One region of the Massilia suwonensis genome, then DNA from elsewhere that is predicted to be linked to it. Evidence: predicted binding sites of a transcription regulator. Region 1 holds the regulator's gene; each other region holds the start of a gene.
The links. The regulator LexA, encoded in region 1, represses DNA repair genes until DNA is damaged. The targets are predictions, from matches to a motif close to ACTGTATNNNNATACAGT.
Positions count from the first base shown of each region.

Region 1 (10,653 bases):
GCTGGACGACTTCCGCGGCGCGCTGGAGGCCTGAAGCAGAAACAGGCGCCCGGGATGGCGGCATGAGCTTGCATCCTGCCGCCGGCCTGGCAGTCGCGCGGCGATAGGATGTGAAAACACGACACTGCCCGCATGCAGAATGCATTGCGCTACAAACATTACCGTTTTATCATCGTTCAATAACAACCTGAAAGGACGATGTCATGCGCCGCCTCGTATTCTCCCTCCTTTTCGTCTGCCTCACTGCCAGCGCCGACGATCTCGCCGATGCCAACCGGCTGCTGGCCGCCAAGGATTATGCCAAGGCGCTACCGCTCTATACCAAGGCCGCGCAGGCCGGCAACCCGGAAGCGCAGTTCCGCCTGGCTGAAATGTACTGGTTCGGCGACGGCACGGCGCAAGACCTGGATGCCGCGCGCGACTGGATGGCAAAAGCGGCCGCTGCCGGCGTGCCCGATGCCAGGGAGTCGCTGGCCATCCTCGAGCGGCGCAAGACCCGCGGCAAGGAAATCAACTACTGGATGAGCGAATACCGCGGCGAAGAGCTGCGTTCCGGCAAGTACGCCTGCGCAGCGCCGGCGATCCCGGTCCTGTCCAAGACCAACGAGGAAATCCAGGCGGTCAGGGCTTCCGTCGCCACGTGGCAGGAGTGCTACAACGGCTTCGTCAGCAATTTCAATGCTGCGATGCCCCCAGGTAAAGTGATTCCACAGGACGTGCTCGACATGATGAGCCCGGCCGAATTCGAACGCGTGCAGGCCCATATCGAGCCGACCTACCGCAAGATCCTGGCCGACGCCCAAACCCAGGCCAATGCAACCCTGGCGCAACGCGACGCCTGGGAAAAGGCGACCCAGTCCTTCGTCAAGGAAGAGAACGTGCGCCGCAAACGCCAGATCGAACTGGAAACCACGCGCATCGTGCGCGACAACGAATTGCGCCTGCACGGCGGTACGGACGCGCGGGTAAGTACAGGTAAATAATCCGCAGGGAAGCGACTTCCCGGTTGAGCAGGGCCGCATCTCGCAGTATGATGGGCCTTGCTCAACCTGTTACTCCCATGAAAAAATTCCTGTTTTGTGCCGTCCTGTTCGCGAGCTTGCCCGTCAGCGCCGCGAACGATCTCGCCGCTGCCAACGCCTTGTTCGAGCAGAAAAAATATCCGGAAGCCCTCGCGCTGTACACCAGGCTGGCCAATGCCGGCAACGTCGACGCCCAGCAGCAATTGGGCCAGATGTACTGGTACGGCGAAGCGGGCGCCGTGGACGAGGCCAAGGCCGAGGCATGGTTCCGCAAGGCGGCCGCCAAAGGCAATGCGGTGGCCGCCAGCTCCCTGGTCGTCATGCAGCAGCGCGTGGAGCGGCGCGCCGACATCGATTATTGGGTAGGCAAATACGATGGAGCCGAGCTGAAAAGCGGAAAGTATTACTGTCCCGCGCCCCGGATCCCGGCCATCTCCAAGCAGCCCGACGAGATCGAGCGGGTGTCGGCGGCCATCTCCAACTGGCAAGCCTGCTACAACGGTTTCGTCGAAAACATGAACGCCTCCTCGCCCCTCGTCAAGCGCATTCCCGCCGATGTCGTGAAGCTCATGAACGCGTCAGAGACCGAACGCGCCAAGACCTATCTGGCGACGGTGCAGGAAAACCTGGTGGAAGAGGCCAAGGTAAGTGCCAAGCTGGTCCTCGCCGACGTTGCCGCCTGGCGCAGCGCGACCGAAGCCTACGTCAAGGAACACAAGGCGATCATCGACGCTGGTCCTTCGGCCGAGCGCCAACGCGAGATCGATGCGCGCAGGAGCAATTACAGCCAGACCGGGAAATAAACCGGGACGTAAAAAAGCCGCGTAAGCGGCTTTTTTTATGATCCGATGCAGCGATCCGGTGTGCAGGTCGAATGCGCCGGTCAGTGCCAGCTGCGCATCAAGCCAACCGCCAGGCCTTCGAGCGCGAACTCGTCGCCCGGTTCCACGCGGATGACCTTGAAGTCCGGGTTTTCCGGCAGCAGCTCGATCGTGTCGCCGGTCTTGCGGTAGCGCTTGACGGTGACGTCTTCGCCGAGACGGGCGACGACGATCTGGCCATTCTTGGCGCTGTCGATCTTTTTGACGGCGAGGAAGTCGCCATCCATGATGCCGGCGTCGCGCATCGACCAGCCGCGTACTTTCAGCAGGAAATCGGGGCGGGCGCCGAACATGGCCGGGTCGACGTTGTAGGTGGCCTCGACGTGTTCCTGGGCCAGAATCGGCGAGCCGGCGGCGACGCGGCCGACCAGCGGCAGCGACATCAGGAGGGCGGCCGGCACGTGCGGCACCGGTTCCGGCGTGGAGGCGCCGATCAGGCGGATGCCGCGCGAAGTGCCCGAAACGATCTCGATGGCGCCTTTGCGGGCCAGAGCCTGCAGGTGTTCCTCGGCGGCGTTGGCCGACTTGAAGCCCAACTCTTTGGCGATTTCGGCGCGGGTCGGCGGGAAGCCGGTATTGTCGATCGCTTCCTTGATCAGGTTCAGGATCTGTTCTTGCCTTGCAGTGAGCTTGAGCATGGATCTACCACGGGTTAATGATTCAGACTGTATTTTTGTACAGTATTCGTGGATTTGCAAGTGATACTTTCAAGTGCAGGCAATTTAAGCTGTTCATCGCGAGCATACGTCGGGTCAAGCCAACGTATGCTCTTCGATTACCTACATATTACCTATGTATCAGCCCCAGGGATCGAGGTCCCAGCCGCCCCAGCGGCATTGGTTTTCGTTCGTCCTGACGAAATAGTCCGTTTCTTCACCAGATCGATACCACCGGCCGGAACAGGTGAATTCAGCGTGGCCCACCTCGACCGAGTATGTTGCATCGCTATAGTAAATATTCGTGTAGCCGTACGGCGGCGCTGCATAGGCGGCAGCGGCGACGAAGGCCAGCGCTGCACCGATCAGGGAAGCTTTTTTCAGTTTCATGTCATTCTTTCTTAAAATGATGAAGTTAGGTCTGAAACGCACATTTGATCCCAGTCGCAAAGTTGCGACAAGGAAAGTTGGCATAGTTAAAATGTTAAATCAACAAACTTGCAAATTTTATCCATGCAGGGTTATACGCTTAGCTCTGGCGTACAGAAGTACCTGGCCCCTGCTGCCTGCCCCTAGGGTGATTGTGCTGCGCTCGAAGTCGCGTTATAATTGCCGGCTTTCCCTTCCCACACTCGTCTTGACGCCGAGGTGGGCATTTGTTTAAACGTCCTCAAGGAGTGTTGCATGCGTCATTATGAAATCGTTTTTATCGTCCACCCGGACCAAAGCGAGCAAGTCCCGGCGATGATCGAGCGTTACAAGACCACGGTGACGAGCCGCGGCGGTAACATCCATCGCGTGGAAGACTGGGGCCGTCGCCAGATGGCTTACCAGATCCAGAAGCTGCCGAAGGCACACTACATCTGCATGAACATCGAGTGCGACAACGAGACCCTGGTCGAGCTGGAAACCGCATTCAAGTTCAATGATGCCGTGCTGCGTCACCTGACCGTGAAGATGAAGAAAGCTGAAACCGCTCCATCGCCAATGATGAAGTCGGTCCAGCGCGAAGACGCAGCCAAGAGCCACCGCGCAGAAGCCCCGGCTGCTGCCCCGGCCGCCGCTGCCTGAATTCTTCTGCCAGGAATCGTGAACTCCTAGTGAACCAGCTTCAAGTCGTCGCGACGATTGCTGAACGCGACGTACTGCGCTACACCCCCGCCGGCGTGCCGGTCGTCTCGGCAATCCTGATGCACAATTCGCAGCAGGTCGAGGCAGGAGTGGAGAGACAGGTCCAGTTTGAAATCGCCGCGTTCGCCGCGGGAGAAATTTCGGGCCGTTTCGCAGCAGCAGAGCTGGGCGCCGCGCACCAGTTCACGGGATTTCTGGCCAGGAAGAATCGCAACAGCAAAGCCCTGGTGTTTCACATCATTGATTTCAGTGCTGCCGCTTAATTACCTAGCGGCCCACCTTTTAGATATACAGGAGCCTCAAAATGGCATTCGGTAAAAAGTTCGACAAAAACAAGGCTAAAGAAAAACTCAAGCGCAAACAGCAGAACCCGCTGTTCAAGCGTAAGAAGTTCTGCCGCTTCACCGCTGCAAACGTGGAACAGGTCGATTACAAAGACGTCGACACCCTGAAGGACTTCGTCCAGGAAAACGGCAAGATCATGCCGGCACGTCTGACCGGCACCAAGGCGCACTACCAGCGCCAGGTCGACACCGCGATCAAGCGCGCACGCTACCTCGCGCTGCTGCCGTACACCGACCTGCACAACGCCTAATCGCGGCTGTCAGTTCAGAACATCCTGGAGAAAAATATGCAAGTTATCCTTTTGGAAAAAGTTGTTAACGTCGGCAACCTGGGCGACGTGGTCAAGGTCAAGGACGGTTACGCACGTAACTTCCTGATCCCGCAAAAGATGGCCCGCCGTGCAACCCAGGCCGCTGTGGCCGAGTTCGAAGTCAAGCGCGCCGAGCTGGAAAAAGCTGCTGCTGAAAAGCTGGCTGCTTCGCAAGCCCAGGGCGACAAGCTGAGCGGCATGACCATCACCATCGCACAGAAAGCCGGCGTCGACGGCCGTCTGTTCGGTTCGGTCACCAACTTCGACATCGCCGAAGCCCTGAGCAAGCAAGGTTTCGCAGTCGAAAAGGCGCAAGTGCGTCTGCCGACCGGCCCGCTGAAGACCACCGGCGAGCACCCTGTTGCCGTCGCGCTGCACACCGACGTCGTCGTGGAAATCACGATCGCTGTCGTCGGCGAAGCTGCCTAAGTAAGTCCGCAGTTTACAGTCAGTAAGCTGTTGTTTTAAAGAAAAAGCCGGGTTATCCCGGCTTTTTTTATTTCCGGAAACTCGCCAATTATTTCAGCCGTGTGACCGGAAAGGTTATAATGCCCGCCATGAATACCCCCGCAGATCCGCAAATCGAATCGCTGCGCATTCCCCCGCATTCCATCGAAGCAGAACAGTCCGTCATCGGCGGCCTCCTGCGCGACAATGCGGCCTGGGACCGTATTGCCGACTTCATGCACGCGGACGATTTTTATCGCTACGACCACCGTATCATCTTCGAACAGATGGTGCGCCTGATTAACAGTGGCAAGCCGGCCGACGTGATTACGGTCTACGAGGCCATGGTCTCGCTCGGCAAGGCCGACGACGTGGGCGGCCTGCAATACCTGAACGCGATGGCCCAGAACACGCCGTCCGCCGCCAACATCCGCCGCTACGCTGAGATCGTGCGCGACCGCGGCGTGCTGCGCAAACTCATCACCGTCGCCGACGAAATTTCCGGCAACGCGTTCAATCCGCAAGGCAAGGAAGTCAAGCAGATGCTTGACGAAGCCGAATCCAAGATCTTCGCCATCGCCGAGCAGGGCGCGCGCGGCGCCCAGGGCTGGACCGCCGTGCAGCCGCTGCTGACCCAGGTCGTCGAGCGCATCGACGAACTGTATTCTCGCGAAAACCAGGGCGAGATCACCGGCGTGCCGACCGGCTTCATCGACCTCGACAAGATGACCTCGGGCCTGCAGCCGGGCGACCTGGTCATCGTCGCCGGCCGTCCGTCGATGGGCAAGACCGCGTTCTCGGTGAACATCGGCGAGAACGTCGCCATCGAAGCGGGCCTGCCGGTCGCCGTGTTCTCGATGGAGATGGGCGGCGCCCAGCTGGCCATGCGTATGCTCGGTTCGGTTGGCCAGCTCGACCAGCACCGCCTGCGTACCGGCCGCCTCAACGACGAGGACTGGCCGCGCCTGACGCACGCGATCCAGAAGATGAACGATGCCCAGCTCTACATCGACGAGACGCCGGCGCTGAACCCGATCGAGATGCGCGCACGCGCGCGCCGCCTGGCGCGCCAATGTGGCAAGCTCGGCCTGATCATCGTCGACTACCTGCAGCTGATGCAGGGCAGCCAGCCGGGCGACAACCGCGCTTCCGAGATTTCCGAGATCTCGCGTTCGCTAAAGGGCCTGGCGAAAGAGTTGCATTGCCCCGTCATCGCACTGTCGCAGCTGAACCGCTCCCTGGAACAGCGCCCGAACAAGCGTCCCGTGATGTCCGACTTGCGCGAATCGGGCGCAATCGAGCAGGATGCGGACGTGATCATCTTCCTGTATCGCGACGAGGTCTACAACGCCGACTCGCCCGATAAAGGTACCGCCGAGATCATCATCGGCAAGCAGCGTAACGGTCCGATCGGCGCGATCCGCCTGACCTGGATCGGCCAGTACACCAAGTTTGGCAACTACAGCGGTAACCTCGCCGTCTACCAGGGCGATTAAGCCGATATTGTGACGCTGCTTCGCTTGCTACGCAGCGCACCCTTGCAGTCCCAAGTTTTTACACGGAGAACCATTAATGTTTGGACGCCTGATGCCCACCGAGGGCAAGTTTTTTGATTTGTTTAACCAGCACGCTGCGCTGTGCGTGAAGGGTGCGCACGAGATGGTCGGCCTGATGACCAACTTCGACGACCTGGAAAACCGCACGCACGCCGTCGAGAGCATCGAAAAGCAGGCGGACAAAGTCACCTACGCCACCGTCGACCTGCTGCACAAGACTTTCATCACCCCGATCGACCGCGACGACATCCACAAGCTGATCACGCGCATGGATGACATCCTCGACATGATGGAAGACGCGGCCCAGACCATCTCCCTGTACGACCTGCACGCCGTCACGCCGGAAGCGAAGCGCCTGGCCGAACTGTGCCTGGCCTGCTGCGAGAAGGTGCAATCGGCCGTCGGCCTGCTGCACGACATGGGCAACGCCCAGAAGATCGTCGCCATCTGCGAAGAAATCGACCGCCTGGAATCGGACGCCGACCACGTGATGCGCGCCGCGATGTCGAAACTGTTCCGCGACGAGCCGGACGTGCGCAACCTGATCAAGATGAAGGCGATCTACGAGATCCTCGAGACCGTCACCGACCGCTGCGAAGACGTGGCGAACATCATCGAAGGCATCATCGTCGAGAACGCGTAAGCTTCCACAACAAGAATAATTATGGAACATTTAACTATCAGCATTTACGTGCTGGGTTTGCTGGTGCTGCTCGCGCTGGTGTTCGACTTCATGAACGGCTTCCACGATTCGGCGAACGCGATCGCGACCGTCGTCTCGACCGGGGTGCTGAAACCGCAATCGGCCGTCGCCATGGCCGCCTTCTTCAACTTCATCGCCATTTTCGTGGTCAGCATGAAGGTGGCGCAGACGATCGGCAAGGGCACGATCGACCCGCACGTGGTCGACCATTACGTGATCTTCGGGGCCCTGGTCGGGGCCATCGTCTGGAACATCATCACCTGGTACTACGGCATCCCGTCCTCGTCCTCGCACGCGCTGATTGGCGGCCTGGTCGGCGCGGCAGTGGCCAAGTCGGGCACCGGCGCGCTGGTCGCGGCAGGCCTGTGGAAGACCGTCATCTTCATCGTGGTCGCTCCGATGCTCGGCTTCGTGCTCGGCTCGATCATCATGCTGCTGGTGTCCTGGATCTTCGTGAAATCGACACCGCGCAAAGTCGACGTCTGGTTCCGCCGCCTGCAGCTGGTGTCGGCAGCCGGCTACTCGCTGGGCCACGGCGGCAACGACGCGCAAAAGACCATGGGCATCATCTGGATGTTGCTGATCGCCGCTGGCCACGTCAGCCCGACGGACGCGCACCCGCCGGCCTGGGTCATCATCTCCTGCTATGCGGCGATCAGCTTCGGCACGCTGTTCGGCGGCTGGCGCATCGTCAAAACCATGGGCCAGAAGATCACCAAGCTGAAACCGGTGGGCGGCTTCTGCGCCGAAACCGGCGGCGCCATGACCCTGCTGATGGCGAGCTTCTGGGGCATCCCGGTCTCGACCACCCACACCATCACCGGCGCCATCGTCGGCGTGGGCGCCTCGCAAAAAGCCTCGGCTGTGCGCTGGGGCGTGGCGGGCAACATCGTGTGGGCATGGATCTTCACCATCCCGGCGTCGGCCTTCATGGCGGCGATTGCCTGGTGGATCGGCCGCCACATCATGTAAGCTGCTTGTTGCACCTAAAAAAAGCCCGGCACTGCCGGGCTTTTTTTATTGCGCAATGCGGCGCGCATACGTCAGCGGCGGCGGGGCGCCGTGTCATACTCTGATCCACGCTGTCCCTGAAGCTGGAGTTCGGATGGACCTGCACATCGACAAGGCGATGCCGGCCGCAAGCTGGACCCGGGCGCTCGGCCGCCTGCGGCCTTTCCTGGCCTTCCTGCGCCAGCGGCTGCCCCTGCTGCTGGTGTGGCCGGCGCTCGCGCTGGCCGCGATTATCGTGCTGTGGAGCTACGTCCTGCTCGACCTGAAGCACGAACAGCGCGACCGGCAGGCCGAGCTGGAGCAGCAGGTCGACGCCTATGCGCGCAGCCTGGTCATCCGTACCCGCCGCTCGATCGGCGACACCGACCGCATCCTGCTGCTCCTGCGCCACGACTGGGCCGTGTCGGGCCGGCGCCTGCAGCTGGAAGGCACGATGGAGGCCGGGGTCTTTTCCCAGCAATACATCTCCGCCGTGGCGATCGTCGACCGCAATGGCATCGTCCTCACCAGCACGCGTCCGGGCGCCGCCGGCAGGTATCTGGGCGACAAGCTCTACTTCACCGAGCAGCAACGCGCGGCCGGCGACAAGCTGTACCTGAGCGGACCGCTGGACGGCCAGCTGTCGAACCGGGAAGTCATCGCTTTCTCGCGCCGCCTGCCGTCGAACGACGGGCAATTCGACGGCATCGTGCTGGTCTCGGTGCTGCCGTCGTTTTTCACGCAGCACTATGCCGAACCCATCCTGGCCGAGCACGGCTTCGTCGGCCTGGCGCGCCACGACGGCACCCTCATGGCCACGCGCCGCGGCGGCACCGTCCATACCTATAAAACGCCTTTCCTGCTGGCGCCGGTGCCGGGGGAGAGCCCGGCGGGCGTGGCCCGGCTCGACGGCGCGCGCTGGTTCGCCGACGGGCGCGCGCGCGTGGCCGGCTGGCGGCCTTTTCCCGACCTCGACCTGGTCGGCATCGTCGGCGTCGACGAATACGCGGCCATGGCGCCGTTCCGTGCCCACCGCGACGCGGCCCTGGCCAGCGCCTGGTGGAACACGGCCTGGCTGATGCTCGCGGCCATGCTGGCCAGCAGTTTCTATGTGCATGCGAAGTGGAAGCAGCACCAGATCGAGACGATCCGCTCGACCTACCGCCTGGCAACCGAGGAGGCGGGAGAAGGCTTCTTCATCAACCGCCCCCTGTACGATTTGCACGGCGTCGTGCACGATTTCGAAATCGTCGACTGCAACCAGTTCGGCGCCGACATGTTCGGCAAGCATCCGATGCAGCTGATCGGACACCGCCTGTCCGAGTTCTATCGCGGCGCGCTGTTCCGCACGGCCTGCGAGCGGCTGTGCGAGGCGCTCGAGACCGGGGTGTACGACCGCGAGCTGCCGGTGCCGGCGGCGCCGGACCAGCTTTTGAAGGCCCGCTGGATCCACTACAAGGCGGTCCGCGCCGGCGGCGACCTCGCCGTGACAATCCGCGACATCAGCGAAAACAAGGCGCACATGACCGAGCTCGAGCGCCGCAGCAATTCCGACGAGCTGACCGGCTTGCCCAACCGTTACTGGGTCCAGCACTACCTGCCGCAGGCGATCGAGGGCGCGCGCCGCAGCGGCCGCCGGCTGGCCGTGCTCTTCATCGACCTCGACGGTTTCAAGACCGTCAACGACGCGCTCGGCCATGCGGCGGGCGACGAACTGCTGCGCACGGTCGGCAAGCGCCTCAAGATCGCGGTGCGCCCGCGCGACCACGTGGTGCGCCTGGGCGGCGACGAATTCGTGGTCGTGCTGGAACAGATCGACGACGTTGCGGACGTCGACCATGTGGCTGAACGCCTGCTGGCTTCCTTCCGCGACGGTTTCCACCTGCACCAGGCGAGCCACGTACTGGGCGCCTCGATCGGGATCAGCCTGTTTCCCGAGCATGGCGAAGATGCGGAGACCTTGCTCAAGCATGCCGACATCGCGATGTACTCCGTCAAAACGGAAGGCAAGGGCAGCTTCCGCTTTTTCGAAGCGCGCCTGTTCGAGGAAATCCGCAGCCGCCTCGAGACCGAGGTGGAATTGCGGCGCGCCCTCGACGAGCGTCAGTTCGTCGTGCATTACCAGCCACGCGTGGACCTAGCCGCCGGCGCCACGTCGAGCATGGAGGCCCTGGTGCGCTGGCAACGCCCGGGCCAGGGCTTGACCGGGCCCGACCGCTTTATCCAGCTGGCCGAGGACACCGGCCTGATCGTGCCCCTGGGCGAGCAGGTGCTCGACAGCGTGTGCCGCCAACTGGCCGAATGGACGCGCGAGGGCGCGGCGCTGGTGCCGGTCTCGGTCAACGTCTCGCCGCGCCAGTTCGTCCAGTCCGATATCCTGGCCGTCTTTCGGGGCGCGGTCGAACGCTATGGCATCGACCCGCGCCTGCTGGAAATCGAGGTGACCGAATCCTCGATGATGCAGGACGGGCTTGGGGAAGCGGCCGTGTTTCGCCAGTTGCGCGCATTGGGGATCAAGCTGTGCATCGACGACTTCGGCACCGGCTATTCTTCGCTGTCCCAGCTCCAGAAGCTGCGTTTCGACGTGCTCAAGATCGACCGCGCTTTCGTGC
Region 1 is NZ_JBHSMR010000013.1:1,572,123-1,582,775, reverse strand. Features, by position in the region: gene ACFPQ5_RS15170 (cystathionine gamma-synthase family protein) at 1-34, shown strand, start outside; gene ACFPQ5_RS15165 (tetratricopeptide repeat protein) at 204-983, shown strand; gene ACFPQ5_RS15160 (SEL1-like repeat protein) at 1,061-1,825, shown strand; gene lexA (transcriptional repressor LexA) at 1,906-2,541, opposite strand; gene ACFPQ5_RS15150 (DUF6289 family protein) at 2,701-2,949, opposite strand; gene rpsF (30S ribosomal protein S6) at 3,244-3,630, shown strand; gene priB (primosomal replication protein N) at 3,660-3,953, shown strand; gene rpsR (30S ribosomal protein S18) at 3,995-4,285, shown strand; gene rplI (50S ribosomal protein L9) at 4,322-4,774, shown strand; gene ACFPQ5_RS15125 (replicative DNA helicase) at 4,903-6,288, shown strand; gene ACFPQ5_RS15120 (DUF47 domain-containing protein) at 6,365-6,991, shown strand; gene ACFPQ5_RS15115 (inorganic phosphate transporter) at 7,013-8,023, shown strand; gene ACFPQ5_RS15110 (bifunctional diguanylate cyclase/phosphodiesterase) at 8,157-10,653, shown strand, end outside.

Region 2 (10,653 bases), 800 kb from region 1:
CTCACCAAAACCCTGGGTGTGATGGCGTTTGCCCACCTGTCCGGCATCTCCTGGCGCAAGGGCGCGCTGGCCGGGGTGGCGCTGGCGCCCTTGTCCGTGTTCGTGATCCTGCTGCTGGAACACGCGCGCCTGCGCGGCGTGCACGTGGTCGAGGAGTTGCGCTCGGTGGCGGCGGTGACGATGCTGCTGGAGGTATTCGGCCCGATCATCATCCAGCGCGCCCTGGTCTGGGCCCGCGAAGCCCCGGAGCTGCGCCATGCCGCTTGAACCCTTCAGCCAGTCGACGCCGCTGACCTTCGGGGTCGAACTCGAACTGCAGCTGGTCAGCCTGTCGGACTTCGACCTGACCGCCGCCAGCCCCGACCTGCTGCACCTGCTGTCCCGTAAGCCCTTCCCCGGCAATGTGACGCCGGAGATCACCGAGAGCATGATCGAAATTAATTCGAGCGTGCACTCGCACTATCCGGCGCTGCTGGCCGAACTGCAGGAAATCCGCGACACCCTGGTGACGGCCGGCGACGTGCTGAACATCGGCATCGCCGGCGGCGGCACCCACCCCTTCCAGCACTGGTCGGAACAGAAGATTTTCCCGAAGCCGCGCTTCGAGCACCTCTCCACGCTGTACGGCTACCTGGCCAAGCAGTTCACCGTGTTCGGCCAGCACGTGCACATCGGCTGCGGCGACGGCGACAACGCGATGTACCTGCTGCATGCGCTGAGCCGCTACATCCCGCACTTCATCGCCCTGTCGGCCTCCTCTCCCTTCGTGCAGGGCCACGACAGCCTGTTCGATTCGGCGCGCCTGAATTCCGTGTTCGCCTTCCCGATGAGCGGACGCGCGCCCTTCATGCTGACCTGGTCCGAGTTCGAATCGCACTACTACGCGAAGATGGAGCGCACCGGCATCGTCAAGAGCATGAAGGATTTTTACTGGGACCTGCGGCCGAAGCCCGAGTACGGCACGATCGAACTGCGCGTGTGCGACACGCCGCTCAGCGTCGAACGGGCGGCGGCGCTGGCGGCCTATCTGCAGGCGCTGTGCAGTTATCTGTTGGAGCGCTTCGACGAGCCGCCCGTCGAGGACGATTACCTCGTCTACAACTACAACCGCTTCCAGGCTTGCCGCTTCGGGCTGGAGGGGGCGATCACGCATCCGAAGACCTACGAGACGGTGTCGCTGCGCGAGGATATCCTGGCGACGCTTGGCAAGATGGAGCCGTATGCGGCGGCGCTGGGTAGTCAGGAGGGTTTAAAGCACCTGGCGGCCGCGGCGGCCAACGGGAGCGATGCGGCGCTGTTGCGGCAGCAGTACGAGCAGCAAGGGAGCGTGGAAGGGATGGTGCATGCCGCCATTAACTGGTTCCGCGGCGAGCGGAGATTTCGGCGCAGGTAGGGTGGAGTCCTGACTCCACGCGTTTGGAACGGATGACCATTTGAAACGTATCCCACCTTGGATGCGTATCCGATCATGCGTTTCGATTGCTCACCCGTTCCGCGCGTGGAGTCAGGACTCCACCCTACATATCCCGCAACTCAGCCGCTACCTCATCAAGCCGGGCTCGCCCCTGCCCGGCTGCTTCGCATGATCCGCTCGATGAAATTACGCTTGACCGGCCGCGGCATCCCTTCGTCCACCAGCGCCGCCCAGCGTTCGCACAGCTGCTCGCAGGTCGCGCGCAGCACCGGGTCGATGTCCGGCAGCCGCGCCAGCGCGCTCAGGTGGCGCTCGATCACCGAGGCCAGGCGCACGCAGGGTTTGTCCTTTTCGTCGCGCGCGGTGTAGTGCGACATCAGGTGCAGGACGGAAGCGAGCATGACGACGTCGCGCTGGGGCATGGCGGGCGACGGCGCGGCGCTGCCGATAAGTGGATCGTTCATAACAGTCCCTTCGATCATGTCGTGAATGAGAATGATTCTCATTCATTATGATCAAGAGAGATGGCTGATGCAAGCGGTTTTGCAAGCGTGTGAACATAACCAGGCGGTCATTGTCCAGACGCCGCAAGACGTGGAGTCGGGACTCCACCCTACGTCAGCTGCGATTCGTAGGGTGGAGTCCTGACTCCACGCATTTCTACAATATGAACATAGGCGGTGCGACTTAGAGCCGCGTCTCGCGCGCCGCCCGTAAAAATTCGTCCAGCACAGGCGTGCAGTCGAGCAGGTCGGTGCCGCCCGCCCGGTGAAATTCCGGATGCCACTGCAGCCCCATCACGAAATCCGCCTTGTCGTAGCGGATCGCCTCGACGATCCCGTCCGGATAGGACATCGCCTCGATGCGGATGTCGCGTCCCAGCTCCTTGACCGCCTGGTGGTGGATCGAATTCACGATCGGCCGCCCCGCGTTGGGGAACATGCGGCCCAGCGAGGAACCCGCCGGGAATTCGATCGCGTGGCGGTGGGCGTCGTAGTCGGTGTGCACGTGGGCGAGCGCGGCCGGCACGTTGGTCGCCACGTCCTGGTACAGGGTGCCGCCAAAGGCGACGTTGATCAGCTGGCAGCCGCGGCACACGCCCAACACTGGTTTGCCGGCCTCGACGAATTCGTGCAGCAGTTCCAGTTCGTATAAATCGCGGGCGCGGTCGCCGCTCCATTCGGGCCGCGTCGGCGATTCGGAATAGGTCTGGGGCGAGACGTCAGCCCCGCCCTGCAGCACCAGGCCGTCCAGGTGGCGCGCGTAGTGGCGCAGGGTGATATTGCTGGGGTGGAGCAGGCCGTTCGTGTTCACCGTCGGGATCATGAACACCAGCACGTCGCGCGACATCACCCACTGGGCGATCGATTCCTCGAGATATTGCAGGTTCTTGCTGCGCAGGCCGGTAGCGCCCGGTTCGGGGTGAAAGATGCGGGCCGACACGCCGATGCGCAGGGTGCGGCGCATGAAGTCGCGGCTGAAGCGGTCGCGCAGGGCGCGCCAGCGCGAACTGAGGACGCGGCCGGCCAGGGCGAAAGGCGTGTCGCCGGGACGCTGGTAGCGCGGCGCGCCATTGCCTGCGCGGCGGTCGGGAATGCGCTGCGGTGTTTCAGTGCGGTTTTCCTGCGGCGGACCGGGCGCCTCGCCGCGCTGCTTCACTTGTTCGTCTGCCATGGGACCAATATAGCCCCGCTACGCTCGCGCACGATTCAGAGTTGTAACAAAGTGACACCGGATGAGTTCAGATCACGCCGGCATCTCGGGAAGCGACGCCAATCGTTGAAGCATCGCCACCAGGCTGCGGTCCCCCACCGGCTTGTCGAGCAGCCCGCGCACCCCGGCCCCATGCGCCAGCGTGCTGTCATAGTTAAAAGTGCGGCCCACCAGCAGCACGACCGCCGTCTTCTCCGCTCCTTGCTGCGCCTTGATGTCCCGGCTCAGGCCGTAGGGATCGATACCGGGCGCGGCGGTATTGATCATCGCCAGCGACACCGGCGTCTCGTCGCACAGGCGCACCGCCATCGGCGCGCTGTCGGTCCAGGCGATCGCGAGGCGGCTCGGTCCCACCAGGCCGGCCAGGTGGTCGCGGAAGGCGCCGCCCTTGTCGACGATCAGCACCTTGCCGTCGCGCGGCGGCTGGCGTTCCGAGGGGCAGCCGGCATCTGGTCCGAGCCTGGGACGGCGCCGGCGTTCAGCCAGCAGCGGTTCGCCGCGCGCGCTGAGCAGCATCAATGCACGCCGCCGCTCGGCCAGCAATTTCACCATGCAGGCATACAGTTCGTCCGGTTCGAAGGGTGGAGATAGTTGGGTGTAGCTGGCGCGGGCCATGCCGCCGATGACCAGGGCCGGCGGCGGACAGCGCATGCCGTCGAGCCAGGCCAGGGCAGCGGGACTGGTGCCGTCGGCCAGGACGATGTCGGGCTCCTGCAGGCTGTCCTCATGCAGGCAGGCATACAGCGGTCCCGAGCGCGGGGCGCTGGCCAGCAAGGTCGCCAGGTGCGCGGTGGCACAGGGCGAGAATCCGAGCAGTCTGACTGCGGTCGGCGTTTTTTGTGCATGCATGATCATTATCCGGTGCGTGCGGCGGTCACGAGTCCGGACCTGTTGCAGATCAGATTGCGGTAAGATGGCGAGTCTTGCGATTATTACTGTATGCATGTACAGTAGTAGTCTCAATACATGCCTTCCGCTCAACGGTTCTCGGGGCCGCTTGACGTAGCAAGCTTGCGTACCAATCTAGTCACGTTTCCGCGCGTTGACAAGAACAATCCGCGCATTTGCCGGCGGCCCCTCCTGCTTTTTCCTCCCGACAAGATATAGAATGCGCAGGCTTTCGATAAAACACTGATCAGCATGGCAACCAAGAAACCCGCACCCGATTACAGCGAATCATCCATCCGCGTCCTGAAAGGACTCGAGCCCGTGAAGCAGCGTCCGGGCATGTACACCCGGACCGAGAACCCGCTGCACATCATCCAGGAAGTGATCGACAACGCCTCGGACGAAGCGCTGGGCGGCTACTGCAGCAACATCGGCGTGACCCTGAACGTCGACGGTTCCGTCACCGTCGAAGACGACGGCCGCGGCATCCCGGTCGGCATCCACCCCGAAGAAGGCGTGTCCACGGTCGAAATCGTGTTCACGCGCCTGCACGCCGGCGGCAAGTTCGACAAGGGTTCGGGCGGCGCCTATGCCTTCTCGGGCGGCCTGCACGGCGTCGGCGTGTCCGTCACCAACGCGCTCTCGAAGCGCCTGGAAATCACCGTCTGGCGCAAGGACGAGGACGGCAACGGCATCCACAACCTGGTCTTCGCCGATGGCGACGTCATCGAGCCATTGAGTTCGGTTCCCTTCGAGCGCGGCGGCAAGAAGAACGGTACCCGCGTCACCGCCTGGCCGGACGGCAAATACTTCGACACCCCGAACATCCCGATGACGGACCTGGTGCGCCTGCTGCGCTCGAAGGCCGTGCTGCTGCCGGGCGTGACCGTGACGCTGACCAATGCGAAGACCGGCGACGTCCAGACCTGGCGCTACGACGAAGGCCTGCGCGGCTACCTCACCGAAGCGATGGCGCAGACCTCGAGCGGCCAGACCGTGATCCCGCTGTTCGAAGGTGCGCAATACGCGCCGGCCGGCGACGAAGCCTTTGCCGAAGGCGAAGGCGCGGCCTGGGTCGTGGCCTGGAACGAGGAAGGCGGCCTGGTGCGCGAATCCTACGTCAACCTGATCCCGACCCCGAGCGGCGGCTCGCACGAGTCCGGCCTGCGCGACGGTTTATATGGCGCCGTGAAGGGCTTCGTCGAACTGCACGGCCTGCTGCCGAAAGGCGTCAAGCTGCTGCCGGAAGACGTGTTCGCACGCGTCTCCTTCGTGCTGTCCGCGAAAGTGCTGGACCCGCAATTCCAGGGCCAGACCAAGGAACGCCTGAATTCGCGCGACGCCGTGAAACTGGTCTCGACCTTCACGAAACCGCCGCTCGAACTGTGGCTGAACCAGCACGTCGAGCACGGCAAGAAGCTGGCCGACCTCGTCATCAAGCAGGCGCAGTCGCGCATGCGCTCGCTGCAAAAAGTCGAGAAGAAAAAATCCTCGGGCGTGGCCGTGTTGCCGGGCAAACTGACCGATTGCGAATCCTCGGACATCACCCGCAACGAGCTGTTCCTGGTCGAGGGCGATTCGGCGGGCGGCTCCGCGAAAATGGGCCGCGACAAGGAATTCCAGGCGATCCTCCCGCTGCGCGGCAAGGTGCTGAACACCTGGGAAACCGACCGTGACCGCCTGTTCGCGAACAACGAGATCCACGACATTTCGGTGGCGATCGGCGTCGATCCGCACTCGCAGGGCGATTCGCCTGACTTGAGCGGTCTGCGCTACGGCAAGATCTGCATCCTGTCGGACGCGGACGTCGACGGCTCGCACATCCAGGTCCTGCTGCTGACCCTGTTCTTCAAGCACTTCCCTGCCCTGTTCAAGCATGGCCACATCTGCGTGGCGCGTCCGCCGCTGTACCGCGTCGACGTCCCGCCGCGCGGCAAGAAGCCGCTGCAGAAGCTGTACGCGCTGGATGACGGCGAGTTGCTGGCGATCGAGGACAAGCTGAAAAAGGATGGCCTCAAGGAAGGCAGCTGGAACATCTCCCGCTTCAAGGGCCTGGGCGAGATGAACGCCGAGCAGCTGTGGGAAACGACCATGAACCCGGACACCCGGCGCCTGCTGCCGGTGGCCCTGGGCGGTTTCGACCACGGCGAATCGAGCGCGCGCTTCAATATGTTGATGGGCAAAGGCGAAGCCGCCGCCCGCCGCGCCTGGATCGAAGAACACGGGAACGAAACGGAAGCGGATATTTGATGCGTCGTAAACGCGTGGAGTCGGGACTCCACCCTACGCACACCACGATTCGTAGGGTGGAGTCCTGACTCCACGCGTTGCACCGCCAAGAGAATCGAACAAACTGAATATGACTACGCAAGCAAACCTCTTCGAACAAGCTGCCGAGCCAAGCGACGACATCGAAACGCTGACCCTGTCGACCTTCGCCGAACGCGCCTACCTCGACTACGCGGTCTCGGTCGTCAAAGGCCGCGCCCTGCCCGACGTCTCCGACGGCCAGAAGCCGGTCCAGCGCCGCATCCTGTACGCAATGAACGAACTGGGCCTCGGTCCCACCGCCAAGCCCCGTAAATCGGCGGCCGTGGTCGGCGACGTGCTCGGCAAACTCCACCCGCACGGCGACCAGTCGGTCTACGACGCCTTGGTCCGCATGGCCCAGGACTTTTCCTTGCGCTATCCGCTGATCGACGGCCAGGGCAACTTCGGCTCGCGCGACGGCGACGGCGCCGCGGCGATGCGTTACACGGAAGCCCGCCTGACCCCGATCTCGCGCCTGCTGTTGGATGAAATCGACATGGGCACGGTCGACTTCCAGCCGAACTACGACGGTTCGACGCTGGAGCCGCGCACCCTGCCGGCGCGCCTGCCGATGGTGCTGCTGAACGGCGCCTCCGGCATCGCGGTCGGCCTCGCCACCGAGATCCCCTCGCACAACCTGCGCGAAGTGGCCGACGCCACCGTCGCCATGATCCGCAATCCGAAGATCTCGAACGCGGAACTGATCACCCTGATGCCGGGTCCCGACTTCCCGGGCGGCGGCCAGATCATCACCCCGGCCTCGCAGATCGCCGACATGTACGCCAGCGGCCGCGGCTCGCTGAAGGTGCGTGCGCGCTGGAAGATCGAGGAGCTGGCGCGCGGCCAGTGGCAGGCGGTCGTCACCGAACTGCCGCCGGGCACCTCGGCTGCGAAGGTGCAGCAGGAAATCGAAGAGCTGACCAATCCGAAGGTCAAGCTGGGCAAGAAGACGCTGACGCCGGAACAGATCGCGCTGAAGCAGACGATCCTGAACTCGCTCGATACGATGCGCGACGAATCCGGCCGCGAAGCGCCGGTGCGCCTGGTGTTCGAGCCGAAGTCGAAGAACCAGGACCAGAACGAATTCATGCTCCTGCTGCTGGCGCATACCTCGCTGGAGACCTCGAGCCCGATCAACCTGGTGATGATCGGCGGCGACGGCCGTCCGCGCCAGAAGGGCCTGAACGAGATCATCCAGGAGTGGATCGATTACCGCTTCACGACCGTGCGCCGCCGTACCGAGCACCGCCTGGGCAAGGTCAACGACCGCATCCACATCCTGGAAGGCCGCGAGATCGTCCTGCTGAACATCGACAAGGTGATCGCCATCATCCGCAATTCGGACGAGCCGAAGGCGGCCCTGATCGCGGAATTCAAGCTGTCCGAACGCCAGGCCGAAGACATCCTCGAGATCCGCCTGCGCCAGCTGGCGCGCCTGGAAGCGATCAAGATCGAGCAGGAGCTGTCGCAGCTGCGCGGCGAGAAGGAAAAGCTGGAAGACATCCTGGCCAATCCGTCGACCATGAAGCGCACGATCATCCGCGAAATCGAAGCGGACGCGAAGCAGTTCGGCGACGCGCGCCGTACGCTGATCGAAGAAGCGCAGAAGGCGGTTGCAGAACAGAAGATCATCGACGAACCGGTCACCGTGATCATCTCTGAGAAGGGCTGGGTGCGCGCGCGTACCGGCATCGGCCACGACCCGGCGCAGTTCACCTTCAAGCCAGGCGATACGCTGCTCAACGCCTTCGAGTGCCGCACGGTCGATTCGCTGGTCGGCATCGGCGACAACGGCAAGACCTATTCGGTGCCGGTGTCCGCCCTGCCGGGTGCGCGCGGCGACGGCGTGCCGATCACGACCCTGGTCGACCTGTCGGGCGGCGTGCGCATCCTGCACTACTTCGCCGGCACCGCCGACACGCGCCTGCTGCTGGCAACGTCGAATGGCTTCGGCTTCATCGCCAAGGCCGGCGACATGGTCAGCCGCCTGAAGGGCGGCAAATCCTTCATCACGCTGGACGACGGCGCCCTGCCGCTGCCGCCGCGGATCGTCTCCGACGCGGCCGGCGCGATCGCCTGCCTGTCCGAGAAGGGCCGCGTGCTGGTGTTCGGCATCGACGAGATGAAGGTGCTGACCAACGGCGGCCGCGGCGTGACGCTGATGGAACTCGAGCCGAAGGAAAAGCTGCTGGCTGCACAGCCGATCAGCCAGAAAGGCGTGAACGTGATCGGCACCTGGGCCGGCTCCAAGCCGCGCACGGTGGAGCTGTATGCATCGGGCCTGGAGCCGCACTTCGGCAAGCGGGCGCGCAAGGGCAAGCCGCTGTCGCAGAAGCTGAAGGCGACGGATCTGGCGATGCGTTCCACCGGGGAGTGATGTAGGGTGGACGGCTCCGCCGTCCACGCGTTCAACGCACGGATGCAAATCGAATCGCGGTTTTCACATTCCGGTTGAACGCGTGGACGGGGAACCCGTCCACCCTACGGTTGCGTACCGCGCGATCAAAAAAAATGCCGGCTCGATGCCGGCATTTTTCGTTGACGTCGACCCGATTACTTCTTGGCCGCCGCCTTGTGCACATCGGCCATCGCTTCGGCGCGCACCTGTTCGGTCTTGGCCGCTGCCGTGGCCTTGTCAGCCGCCGCATCGACCTGCTGCTTGAGCGCCTTCTCGTCGGCCTTGATCATGGTCTTCTCGGCCTTCAGGTTCGCTTCCGACACCTTCTCTTCGGCCTTGGCGACTGCCTTGGCGCGGTCTTCCGGGTCGGCCTTGCTGACCTTCTCGGCGGCGTTCGCGTGCGCCTTCACGGCCTTGGCGTGGGCTTTGGCTTTCTTTTCCTGCGCGTCGGCGACGGCCTTGGCGGCTTTCTCGTCGGCCTTGGCGGCTGCCTTCATTTCCTTCGCTTCGGCCTTGGCCACGTCGGCTTCGGCGCGGGCCTCGGCCTTCACGACGGCTTCGGTGTTGGCCGTCGTGACCGGCGCCGTGGTGGTGGTCGTGGTCGTGGTGGCGGTCTGCGCATAGGCGCTGGTGGCGACGAGACCGGCGATCAGGGTGGCGAGCAGTTTGTTCATGATGTTGTCCTTTCGATGCATATGGTGGGTGCGGGTTCTCTCCCGCTTGTTTAACTTTTTATTAACGACGAGCCCAGAATATGCCTCCATGCACAACGGGTCTGTTCGCCATCACACACACCGTTGTTGCGCAACATCAAGCGATTTTTAGCGTGCCGCCGCCCCCGCGTACAGGTCGATGATGTCCGTGATCCCGTCCTGGCACACGGGGCAAAACGCCTCGCTGCGGTCGAACATGATGCACTGCATCGCCGGCCGGTAGTAGCCCTTGGCCTCGTAGTTGGCGCCCTCGAAGGCGCCGATCGTGTGGCGGTGCGGCTGCTTCTCGAACAGGGCTTTGGTACGCGCCAGGTCTTCCCTGAACAGCGCATTCATTTCGCTTTCCGGACGGTTCTCGGCACGCAGCGCGGCGCGCCGTTTCTGGTAGGCGCGCGAGTACTCTTCGTACTCCGCCTTCGGCCACGGCGTCGGCAGCGGCGTGCCCGCCTTCACGTGCTTTGCCCATTTCAGTTTCGACGGGTCGCGCAGCGCGGTCGCATTCGGCTCCCACGGTTCCATGCGCGTGCTGCTGGCCGCGTACGCCACTGGAGACGTGTAGTACTCGTCGGCCAGGCCCGCGAAATGGTGGCCGAACTCGTGCACGAACAGGTAGTTGGCCCACTCGTTGGATGCCGCCGCGGTGCTGAACTGGCCGAAGATGCCGCCGCCGCCATAGGTCTCGTTGTTCACCAGGATCTCGATGAATTCGTAGGGCGCGTACTGGGCGATGTCGCGCAGCGCGCGGTTGTCGAGCGTGAGCACGTAACGTTCGCTGCCGAAGATGTCGTAGCGCGTGCCCAGCCTGGAGGCGTGGTGCACGCCGGTCGAAGGACGCGAGACGCCCGATTCGACGGTCGGCACGGCCAACGCCCAGACGTTGAAGTCATTCGCGCGTTCCTTGAACGGCGAGACCGTGAACAGGTGCTGCGACAGGCGCCGCGCATCCGCCTCGAACTTCTTCATGTCGGCAGCCGTGTAGCCGTCGCCGAGGATCAGCAGGTCGACCTTCTGCGGCGACGGGCCGCTGACTTTCACCGGAATCGGCGTGGCCGGTGCCGGCGGCTGCTTCCTGACGACATCCGGCGCATCGGTATCGATCTCCACACTCCAGGCCACCGAAAAGGCATTGCGCTCGTCGCGCTTCAGGATGCGCACGCGCACCGGACGGTCCGGCTTCGGGAAGCGCACGGACTCGTGAAAACTGCGGCTGATTTTAT
Region 2 is NZ_JBHSMR010000013.1:2,373,665-2,384,317, forward strand. Features, by position in the region: gene ACFPQ5_RS18720 (cation:proton antiporter) at 1-267, shown strand, start outside; gene ACFPQ5_RS18725 (YbdK family carboxylate-amine ligase) at 257-1,393, shown strand; gene ACFPQ5_RS18730 (hypothetical protein) at 1,549-1,878, opposite strand; gene ACFPQ5_RS18735 (gamma-glutamyl-gamma-aminobutyrate hydrolase family protein) at 2,102-3,088, opposite strand; gene ACFPQ5_RS18740 (response regulator) at 3,161-3,976, opposite strand; gene ACFPQ5_RS18745 (DNA topoisomerase IV subunit B) at 4,268-6,265, shown strand; gene parC (DNA topoisomerase IV subunit A) at 6,375-8,702, shown strand; gene ACFPQ5_RS18755 (hypothetical protein) at 8,879-9,397, opposite strand; gene ACFPQ5_RS18760 (IgA Peptidase M64) at 9,545-10,653, opposite strand, start outside.
Region 2: the regulator LexA is predicted to act here: its motif matches at 4,062-4,079, upstream of ACFPQ5_RS18745 (DNA topoisomerase IV subunit B).

Region 3 (10,653 bases), 960 kb from region 1:
GGTGGTTGCGTCGCGGCTCAGGGTGATGACCTGGTCTTTCACGCTTGCCGGACCGGCGACGATCTTGCAGCTCAGGCCGGTAGCAGGAGCGGCAGCAACGTCGAATTCGCAGTTGGCGGTCTTGTCGGCTTTCTTGTTCAGGCCAGCCTGTTCAGGTGCGGTGACGGTGTCGCCGTCGTTCAGACGCGAATCGTAGCCCACTTTACCAGCCGACACTTCAGCCAGTGCGGCGCCAAACTTCGACTTGGCGGTGTAGTCCTGGTAGGCGGGGATCGCGACAGCAGCCAGGATGCCGATGATGGCGACAACGATCATCAGTTCGATCAGGGTGAAGCCGGCTTGGGTCTTCTTAACAATTTTCATCGATTTCATGGAGTTCTCCGGGTAGGTATTGGGTTGTCTGTTTTGGTAGTGCTTCGTGCCACGTTCTCTATATTGCAAGCGCCGTGCCAGCCCATTTCCGCATGGAATCGATAATTCGATGACAATAAAAGCGACAAAAGATGTCATTACAGCTAGTTGGTATGACAAATTTTGTCACTCAGTGTGCAATTTCTGTCTGACAACAATTCAGCTGACGAAAATTGTTGTGCCGGTCTATGCACCAATAAAAAAGGGAAGCCCGCAGGCTTCCCTCTTCAGAACAAGAACTGTCCGGTATTACAGCATGGCCTTCAGCAGGCGTGCCATTTCCGATGGGTTCTTGGTGGCTTTGATGCCGCACTCTTCCATGATGTCCAGCTTGGCTTGCGCGGTGTCGGCGCCGCCCGAGATCAGCGCGCCGGCGTGGCCCATGCGCTTGCCCGGAGGAGCGGTGACACCGGCGATGAAGCCCACGACCGGCTTCTTCATGTTGTCCTTGACCCAACGTGCTGCGTTGGCTTCGTCAGGACCGCCGATTTCGCCGATCATGATGACCGCGTCGGTATCAGGATCGTCGTTGAACATCTTCATCACGTCGATGTGCTTCAGACCGTTGATCGGGTCGCCGCCGATGCCGACTGCCGACGATTGGCCCAGACCCAGTGCGGTCAGCTGGCCGACTGCTTCATAGGTCAGGGTGCCCGAGCGCGAGACGACGCCGATGCGGCCCTTGCGGTGGATGTGACCCGGCATGATGCCGATCTTGATTTCGTCCGGGGTGATCAGGCCTGGGCAGTTCGGGCCCAGCAGCAGGGTCTTCGAGCCGGCCTTGGCCATGCGGTCCTTCAGGGCCATCATGTCACGGACAGGGATGCCTTCGGTGATGCAGATTGCCAGGTCCAGGTCGGCTTCGACGGCTTCCCAGATCGCGGCGGCGGCGCCTGCCGGCGGCACGTAGATGACCGACACGGTCGCGCCGGTAGCGGCTTTCGCTTCGGTGACGTTGGCGTAGATTGGAATGCCTTCGAAGTCTTCGCCGGCTTTCTTCGGGTTCACGCCTGCGACGAAGGCAGCCTTGCCGTTCGCGTAGTCGCGGCACATACGGGTATGGAACTGACCGGTCTTGCCGGTGATACCCTGGGTGATGACTTTAGTATCTTTGTTGATCAGGATCGACATTTTTTATTCCTTGAATTAGGCGTTACCAGCTGCAGCGGCGACGACGGCCTTGGCTGCATCTTCCATCGTATCGGCGGCGATGATCGGCAGACCGGAGTCGGCCAGCATCTTCTTGCCCAGGTCTTCGTTGGTGCCCTTCATGCGCACGACCAGCGGCACTTGCAGCGACACGGCCTTCGATGCGGTGATCACGCCTTCGGCGATGACGTCGCAACGCATGATGCCGCCGAAGATGTTGACCAGGATGGCTTTCAGGCCTGGGTTCTTCAGCATGATCTTGAATGCTTCGGTGACTTTCTCAGCCGTCGCACCGCCGCCCACGTCCAGGAAGTTGGCCGGCTCGCCGCCGAACAGCTTGATGGTGTCCATGGTGGCCATGGCCAGGCCGGCGCCGTTCACCAGGCAGCCGATGTTGCCGTCGAGCGAGATGTAGGCCAGGTCGAACTTCGATGCTTCGACTTCGGCTGGATCTTCTTCGTCCAGGTCGCGGTAAGCCATGATTTCCGGCTGGCGGAACAGGGCGTTGGCGTCGAAGTTGAACTTGGCGTCGAGGGCGATGACCTTACCGTTGCCGGTCAGGATCAGCGGGTTGATTTCGGCCAGCGACGAATCGGTTTCCCAGTAAGCCTGGTACAGGCCTTTCAGGTTCTGGCGGGCTTCGGCCAGCGATTCGGCAGGGATGCCGATCTTGGTCGCGATGTCGTCCGCTTCAGCATCGGTCAGGCCGACCGACGGGTCGATCGCGATCGAGTGGATTTTTTCAGGGTTCGAGTGAGCGACTTCCTCGATGTCCATGCCGCCTTCCGATGAGGCCATCAGCACGACCTTCTGGGTCACGCGGTCGGTGACCATCGAGACGTACAGTTCCTTCTTGATGTCGGCGCCTTCTTCGATCAGCAGGCGGCGCACCTTCTGGCCTTCCGGGCCGGTCTGGTGGGTCACGAGCTGCATGCCCATGATCTGGTTCGCGTATTCGCGCACTTGCTCGATCGACTTGGCAACCTTCACGCCGCCGCCTTTGCCACGGCCGCCAGCATGGATCTGGGCCTTGACCACCCAGACCGGGCCGCCCAGCTCTTCAGCTGCCTTGACGGCCTCGTCGACCGACATGCACGGAATGCCGCGCGGAACCGTCACTCCGAACTTTCGGAGGATTTCTTTGCCCTGATACTCATGGATTTTCATGCTGGCTTCCCTTCTTCTGTTACTGATTTAGATAGGTTAATTGAAGTACTTCGACATCGGTCTCAACCCTGTACGGCCTTGATTACCCAGCGCGGGTAATACTTTGCCACAGCGGGGCCGTCGGCGCGCAGCGCGTGGCAGCGGTCGATTTCATACGGACGCACAGCTTCGCCCGGTGGCGTGGCGCTGCGTGTCTCGAATGCGTCATCGGCGAAGGCCTGGATTGCCGCGGTGGGCAAAACCTGCGCCAGTTCGGTCAGGTGGGTGCAGCCGAGCACGCCCGAGAGGCGGTCTTTCAGGTGCAACCGAAAATGTTTGGCGAGCGACAGGCCGATCAGCTTTTTATAGGCGGGGCCGATGGTGTCGCAGTAACCGGGATAGGGCACCGAATCGGACGCGGCTTCGGCGTCGACGATCTCGAGGTCACGGTTGATGGTGATGCGCAGGCTGAGGTCATGCACGGCGGTGCCGGCCGGACGGGTACCGGAAGCCAGTTCGATGTCGCGTGCCTTGATGTCGCGAATGCGCGCGTCAAGATCCCACAGGCCATCGTCGCGCGCGTACGCTTCGACCGTAATGGCGCGTGTATGCCGCAGGGAACGCGGGGCGGGAGAGGACAAAGGCATAAAAACCGTGCCGACGGAGCGGCAATTAAATGTATGCAGCCGGTGTGCAAAGTGCACGTCACCGCAGCTTCTGCGGCGACAACCGCTCATGCGGCGCTGCTTAAACCGTGAAAGTTTAGCACAGGCCGGGGCCAGTTGCACTGCAACATGAGGGCAGAAAGCGTGCGCGGGGACGCGTCGGCGGGAAAGGTGGCAAGCTTGCCAATATTGATCTTGGGTAGCCGCGCTGCATGAAAGCCGACGGTCAGGCCTCGCCGTCCTTGGTAAAGCAGAGCGATCCCGCGGCGTCGATGCAGATGCCGCCGGCGCTGTCGAATTTCACGGGCCACAGGGCGCGCGCCGGCTCGGGCTGCTCGCCGCGCCAGGCCAGGCCGTGGAACGTAGCGTCGGCTTTGTCGCTGCGCGCCTCGTCCCAGCGGCCGCGGATTTCCTCGGTCATGCTGTCCGGGCCATCGATCTGGAGCACGTAGTCGCCGCTGGCCCGCACCTCGAGCACCATCGTTTTTTCCGCCGTACCGAGCCGGTAGATGCCGATCGGCTCAGCCGGCTGACGGCCGCAGGCGGCAAGAACGAACAGGGAGACGAGGAGACAAGTCGTTTTCATGATGACAACTTTCTGGACAAACAAAAACCAGCGTGCAGCGTCATCCGGGGTTGAGGAATATGCGGGCGCATATCGCCGGATGGCGCTCCACGCTGGCGCCTGGGAATAGATGATTAGCTAAGAGAGCCGCGGACAGTCGCGACAGCGGTGACGATCTAGAGCACCTTAAAACTCGTCGTCCTCGGGTGCACCCTTCAGGGCCACACGCACGGCACTGCTGGAAAAGCCGCGTGCCATCAAAAAACGCATCTGCTTGCTGCGCTCGGCCGCGTCTTGCGCGACGGTGCCGAATTTACGTTGCCAGACCTCGAGCGCACGCGCGGTCTCGCTCTCGGCGAGATTGGACTTCAGTTCAGCCAGCGCTTCGCCATTGACGCCGTGGCTTTGCAGCTCGGCCATGACACGGCTGTTACCGTAGCGCCCAGCCTTTCGATGAATCAGCGATTCGGCAAAGCGTTCCTGCGACAGCCAGTTGTTCTTCTCGAGAAAATCGAGGAGGGCGTCGATGTCGTCGCCCTCCTCCGCATGACGCGCCAGCTTGCGCTTGAGCTCGAGCCGGCTGTGCTCCCTCATGGAGAGGAAGCGCAGGGCACGTGCTTTCAGGCTCAGGACTGGTTGGCGCATCGCGGTGCAGCACATCGGATGGGATCGAGCATCGGACTGACACCCGATCCCGCCCCGATTACTCCGAAACAGCCTTCAGCTTCGGCGCCTTCTCTTCGCCTGCGCCGGCAGCTGCATCGGCTGCCACTGGCGGCAGTTCGCGCACGCCAAGGGCGGCACGGACCTTGTTCTCGATTTCGCGCGCCAGAGCCGGGCGGTCTTTCAGGAACAGGCGGGCGTTGTCCTTGCCCTGGCCGATACGTTCGCCGTTATAGCTGTACCAGGAACCGGACTTCTCCACGATCTTGTTGTCGGCGCCCAGATCGAGGATTTCGCCTTCGCGCGAGGTGCCTTCTCCGTACAGGATGTCGAAGTGGGCTTCGCGGAACGGAGGCGCGATCTTGTTCTTGACGACCTTGACCTTGGTTTCGTTACCGATCACCTCGTCGCCCGACTTGATCGAACCGGTACGGCGGATGTCCATGCGCACGGAGGCGTAGAACTTCAGCGCGTTACCGCCGGTCGTGGTTTCCGGGCTGCCGAACATGACGCCGATCTTCATACGGATCTGGTTGATGAAGATGACCAGGGTGTTCGTACGGTTGATCGAGGCGGTCAGCTTGCGCAGTGCCTGCGACATCAGACGTGCCTGCAGACCTGGCAGCGAATCGCCCATGTCGCCTTCGATTTCGGCGCGCGGGGTCAGTGCCGCCACCGAGTCGATGACCACCAGGTCGACCGAACCCGAACGCACCAGGGCGTCGGTGATTTCGAGCGCCTGTTCGCCGGTGTCCGGCTGCGAGATCAGCAGCTCGTCGAGCTTGATGCCCAGCTTTTGCGCATAGGTGACGTCGAGCGCGTGCTCGGCATCGATGAAGGCGCAGGTGCCGCCCAGCTTTTGCATCTGTGCGATGGTCTGCAGGGTCAGCGTGGTTTTACCCGACGATTCCGGACCGTAGATTTCCACGATACGGCCGCGCGGCAAGCCGCCAACGCCGAGGGCGATGTCCAGGCCCAGCGAACCGGTCGAGACGGTCTGCACTTCTTCGACCGGCATGTTGGCGTCCATGCGCATGACCGAACCCTTGCCAAACTGCTTCTCAATCTGCGCGAGGGCGGCGGCCAGTGCCTTGCCTTTTTCGGAGGCGTTGATTGCTACTTTTTTGTCGTCCATAATTTTCTCTCAGTCTTGGAGGTACCAAGGTGTGGGTACCCTCACGCTTTTCAAGGTCACTACTGTATAAAAATCCAGTGGTTTTGGCAAGCGAGATTTTGCTCGAACGTTGCAGAAGACTCGCATTGTTGCGCCAAATCAAACACAATGCGAGTAGAGGGAATATCTAATCGTTAAGAGGGTGATCTTATGCGAATTTTGCTTGCCGAAGATGATAGCGTACTCGCCGACGGACTGACGCGTTCGCTGCGCCAGTCCGGCTATGCGATCGACGACGTGCGTAACGGCCAGGACGCCGACACCGCCCTCTCGACCCAGGAATTCGACCTCCTGATCCTCGACCTCGGGCTACCTAAAATGTCGGGCCTGGAAGTGCTGCGCCGCCTGCGCGCGCGCTCTTCCCTGCTGCCGGTGCTGATCCTGACCGCGGCCGACTCGGTCGAGCAGCGCGTCGAAGGACTCGACCTGGGCGCCGACGACTACATGGCCAAGCCCTTCGCCCTGTCGGAACTCGAGGCGCGGGTGCGCGCGCTGACCCGGCGCGGCGCCGGCGGCGGCCCGACCGTGATCCGCCACGGCCCGCTGGTCTACGACCAGGTCGGGCGCAGCGCCTACATCAACGAGCAGATGCTCGATCTGTCGGCGCGCGAACTGGGCCTGCTGGAAATCCTGCTGGCCCGTACCGGACGCCTGGTCTCGAAGGAGCAGCTGGTCGACCACCTGTGCGAATGGGGCGAGGAGGTCTCGAACAACGCCATCGAAGTCTACGTGCACCGCCTGCGCAAGAAGATCGAGGTCGGCGGCGTGCGCATCGCCACCGTGCGCGGCCTCGGCTATTGCCTCGAAAAATATTCCGACGCCCGCGCAGTGACCGGCGGCGCCGGGGCCGACGCGAGCACCGAATCGAAGTGAACGAACGCGATGCGGGCTTGACGGACGTGGCAGCCGCGCTGCCCGAGCCGCTCTACGTCCCGCCGAATCCGGAACCGGAAGAAAACATCCAGCACTCGCTGTTCGGCGAGATCCTCGACTGGATGCTGGCGCCCCTGCTGCTGCTGTGGCCGATGAGTATCGCGATCACTTACCTGGTCGCGAAATCGATCGCCAATCAACCCTTCGATCATGCGCTGGAAGACCGGGTCACGGTGCTGGCCCAGCAGGTGCGCGAGGAGAACGGAGTCATTAACACCCGCCTGCCGAACAGCGCGCGCGACATCCTGCGCGCGGACGACATCGACAGCGTGTATTTCCAGGTGGTGGACGCGGCCGGCCGCCATGTCGACGGCGACCGCGAGCTGCCGCGCCCGCGCGACGATGAGGCCGACAAGGATGGCGCCGTGTACTTTCGCAATGCCGCGCTGCACGGCAATCCGCTGCGCATCGCTTACCTGTACATCAACCTCGATCCGCTGGCGCCGCCCGACAGCAACTCGCCCGCCTTCCCCCGTAAAGCCCTGGTGCAGGTGGCCGAGACCCTGGACAAGCGCGCCCTGCTCGCCAACGAAATCATCAAGGGCGTGATCCTGCCCCAGTTCATCATCCTGCCGATCATCCTGGCCCTGGTCTGGTTCGCCCTCTCGCGTGGGCTGTCTCCCCTTGCGGAACTGCAGGAACGCATCCGCGCCCGCTCTTCCGACGACCTCTCTCCCATCGATTCCCGTCAGGTGCCCGAAGAAATTTCTCCGCTGGTCGGCTCGCTCAACGAGATGCTGGGCCGCCTCTCCCAGACCATCGACATGCAGAAGCGTTTCATCGCCGACGCCGCGCACCAGATGAAGACGCCGCTGGCGGGCATGCGCATGCAGTCGGAACTGGCCCTGCGCCAGCTCGATCCCGACGAGATCCACCGCTCGCTCGAACAATTGGCGAAGAGCTCGGAATCGGCCACGCGCCTGGTGAACCAGCTATTAGCCCTGGCGCGCGCCGAAAACCAGCCGCATGCCGGCCTCGCCTTCGAGGAGCTCGACCTCGCCAGCCTGGCGCGCGGCGTCGTGCAGGACTGGGTGCAGGCCTCGTTCGCCCACAACATCGACCTCGGCTACGAGGCCCAGGACGAGGACGTGATCATCGCCGGCAACGCCCTGATGCTGCGCGAGCTGCTGTCGAACCTGATCGACAACGCCCTGCGCTACACCCCGGCCGGCGGCAGCGTCACCGTACGCGTGCGGCGCGACGGAGACGTTGCCCTGCTCGAAGTCGAGGATACCGGGCCGGGCATCGCCCCGCACGAGCGCGCCCACGTGTTCGAGCGCTTCTACCGCATCCTCGGCTCGAGCGCGAGCGGCAGCGGCCTGGGCCTGGCCATCGTGCGCGAGATCGCCGGCCAGCACGGCGCCGAGGTCGACATCTTCAATAATCCGCGCAGCCATTCGGCCAAATTCCCCGGCAGCCTGTTCCGGCTGACCTTCCCGCCACCTGTCGACGACACCCTCGATGCCACCTGAAACCGCGCCACCGATTGAGCCCGACCTGGAGCGCCAGCGCCGCCTGCTGGCCGCCCGCGCCGTCCACTGGCGCCGCACGCGCCGCCTGACCTTCGTGCTGATGGCCTTGTGGCTGGCGACCGGTTTCTGCACCGTGTTTTTCGCGCGCGAACTGTCCAGGGTGACGATCTTCGGCTGGCCCCTGTCCTTCTACATGGCGGCGCAGGGCGCCTCGCTCGTCTGCCTGGCGATCATCGGCGTCTACGCCTGGCGCATGCGCCGCTACGACCGCGACCTGGCGCGCACCATGGGGCCGACCGAATGAGCCGCCAGAAGCGCTACTTCCGCCGCCTCTCCGGCTACTACGCCTGGTTCTGCGTCTGCTTCGCCGGTTTCCTGCTGGCCCTGACGGTGCTGGAAAACGAAGGCATGCCGCGCCTGTGGATCGGCCACCTGTTCATGTTCGCCACGATCGTGCTGTACGCGACGATCGGCGTCGTCAGCCGCACCTCGAACGTCACCGAATACTATGTCGCCGGACGCCGCGTGCCGGCCCTGTTCAACGGCATGGCCACCGCCGCCGACTGGATCTCGGCGGCCAGCTTCATCAGCCTGGCGGGCGGCCTGTATTTGTCCGGCTTCGACGCCCTCGCCTACATCATGGGCTGGACCGGCGGCTATTGCCTGGTCGCGCTATTGATCGCCCCTTACCTGCGCAAGTTTGCCCAGTACACGATCCCCGACTACCTGGCAGTGCGCTACGGCGGCGGCGCGGGCGGACGCGGCGGGCCGGTGCGGGCGCTGGCCGTGGGCGCCACCATCATCGTCTCCTTTGTCTACGTGGTGGCGCAGATCTACGCCGTCGGCCTGATCGCCTCGCGTTTCACGGGGGTCGATTTCTCGGTCGGCATCTTCCTGGGACTGGCCAGCATCCTGGTCTGCTCGTTTTTGGGCGGCATGCGCGGCATCACCTGGACGCAGGTGGCGCAGTACATCATCATCCTGGTCGCCTTCCTGATCCCGACCATGTGGCTGTCGGCCAAGCATGCCGACAATCCCTTGCCGCAGGTGGCTTATGGATCGGTGCTGCCGAAGCTGGCCCAGCGCGAAGCGCAGCTGGCGCTCGATCCGCGCGAGCACGAGGTGCGCGCCCGCTTCCAGAAGGAGGCCGACGCCTACAAGGAACGCCTGGCCGCCCTGCCCGCCTCCTGGGAGCAAGGCAAGGTCGAGGCGCAGCGCCGGCTCGACACGGCGCGCCTGCGCAACCTGTCGCTGGCCGACGTGCGCAGCGCCGAGCGGGCGCTGGCCGCCTACCCGAAGACGGCGGAGGATGCCGACGCCCTGTGGCGCGAACAGAGAGCGCGCCTGCTCGCCCGCGCCCAGCCGCCGCAACCGCATGCCGCGCCCTTCGCCGGCGCGACCGAGGCGGAATCGAATGCGCGCCGCAATAATTTCCTGGCCCTCGTGTTCTGCCTGATGTTCGGTACCGCGGCCTTACCCCACATCCTGATGCGCTCCTACACCACGCCCTCGGTGCACGAGACCCGGGTCTCGGTGTTCTGGACCCTGTTCTTCATCCTGCTGATCTACCTGAGCATCCCGGCGCTGGCCGTGCTGGCCAAATACGACATCTATACGAGCCTGGTCGGCAGCGATTTTTCTTCCCTGCCGACCTGGATTTCCTACTGGGCGAATATCGACAAGGTGAATCCGCTGATCCAGGTGGTCGACATCAACGGCGACGGCCTGGTGCAGCTGGCGGAAATCGCGATCGACGGCGACGTGCTGGTGCTGGCCACACCCGAAATCGGCGGCCTGCCCTACGTGATCTCGGGGCTGGTGGCGGCCGGCGGCCTGGCGGCGGCCCTGTCCACCGCCGACGGCCTGCTGCTGGCGATCTCGAACGCGCTCTCGCACGACATCTATTACAAGATCGTCGATCCCGGCGCCTCGACCCAGAAGCGGGTGACGATCTCGAAACTCCTGCTGCTGGCCGTCGCCTTCATCGCCGCCTATGCCGCCTCGCAAAAGCCGGCCGACATTCTGTCGCTGGTCGGCGCCGCGTTCTCGCTGGCGGCATCCGCCCTGTTCCCGCCGCTGGTGCTGGGCGTGTTCTGGAAGCGCGCGAACCACGCCGGGGCGATCGCCGGCATGGTGGGGGGCTTCCTGGTCTGCCTGTACTACATGATCCGCGTGCATCCGATGCTGGGCGGGCGCATGGATGCGGCCTGGTTCGACATCGCGCCGATGTCGGCCGGGATCTTCGGGGTGCCGGCGGGGATGCTGGCGGTGGTGCTTGCCAGTTTGCTGACGGCGCCGCCGGCGCGGGGGAGCGATGCCTTGGTCGACTATATTCGGGCGCCGGAGTAGCGAGAAAGCGACTTTATCCGGACCGTATGGCCGCGCTCGCGGACCGGTGATATTCTGGATTGTCGTAGGGTGGAGTCCCGACTCCACGCGGTGATACGTAGCTGCAAGGTCATCGCGCACGAAAGC
Region 3 is NZ_JBHSMR010000013.1:2,528,523-2,539,175, forward strand. Features, by position in the region: gene ACFPQ5_RS19465 (pilin) at 1-372, opposite strand, end outside; gene sucD (succinate--CoA ligase subunit alpha) at 661-1,542, opposite strand; gene sucC (ADP-forming succinate--CoA ligase subunit beta) at 1,558-2,727, opposite strand; gene ACFPQ5_RS19480 (DUF2889 domain-containing protein) at 2,790-3,353, opposite strand; gene ACFPQ5_RS19485 (hypothetical protein) at 3,598-3,957, opposite strand; gene recX (recombination regulator RecX) at 4,123-4,581, opposite strand; gene recA (recombinase RecA) at 4,640-5,734, opposite strand; gene ACFPQ5_RS19500 (response regulator transcription factor) at 5,924-6,646, shown strand; gene ACFPQ5_RS19505 (sensor histidine kinase) at 6,643-8,178, shown strand; gene ACFPQ5_RS19510 (DUF4212 domain-containing protein) at 8,168-8,482, shown strand; gene ACFPQ5_RS19515 (sodium:solute symporter family protein) at 8,479-10,527, shown strand.
Region 3: the regulator LexA is predicted to act here: its motif matches at 5,796-5,813, upstream of recA (recombinase RecA).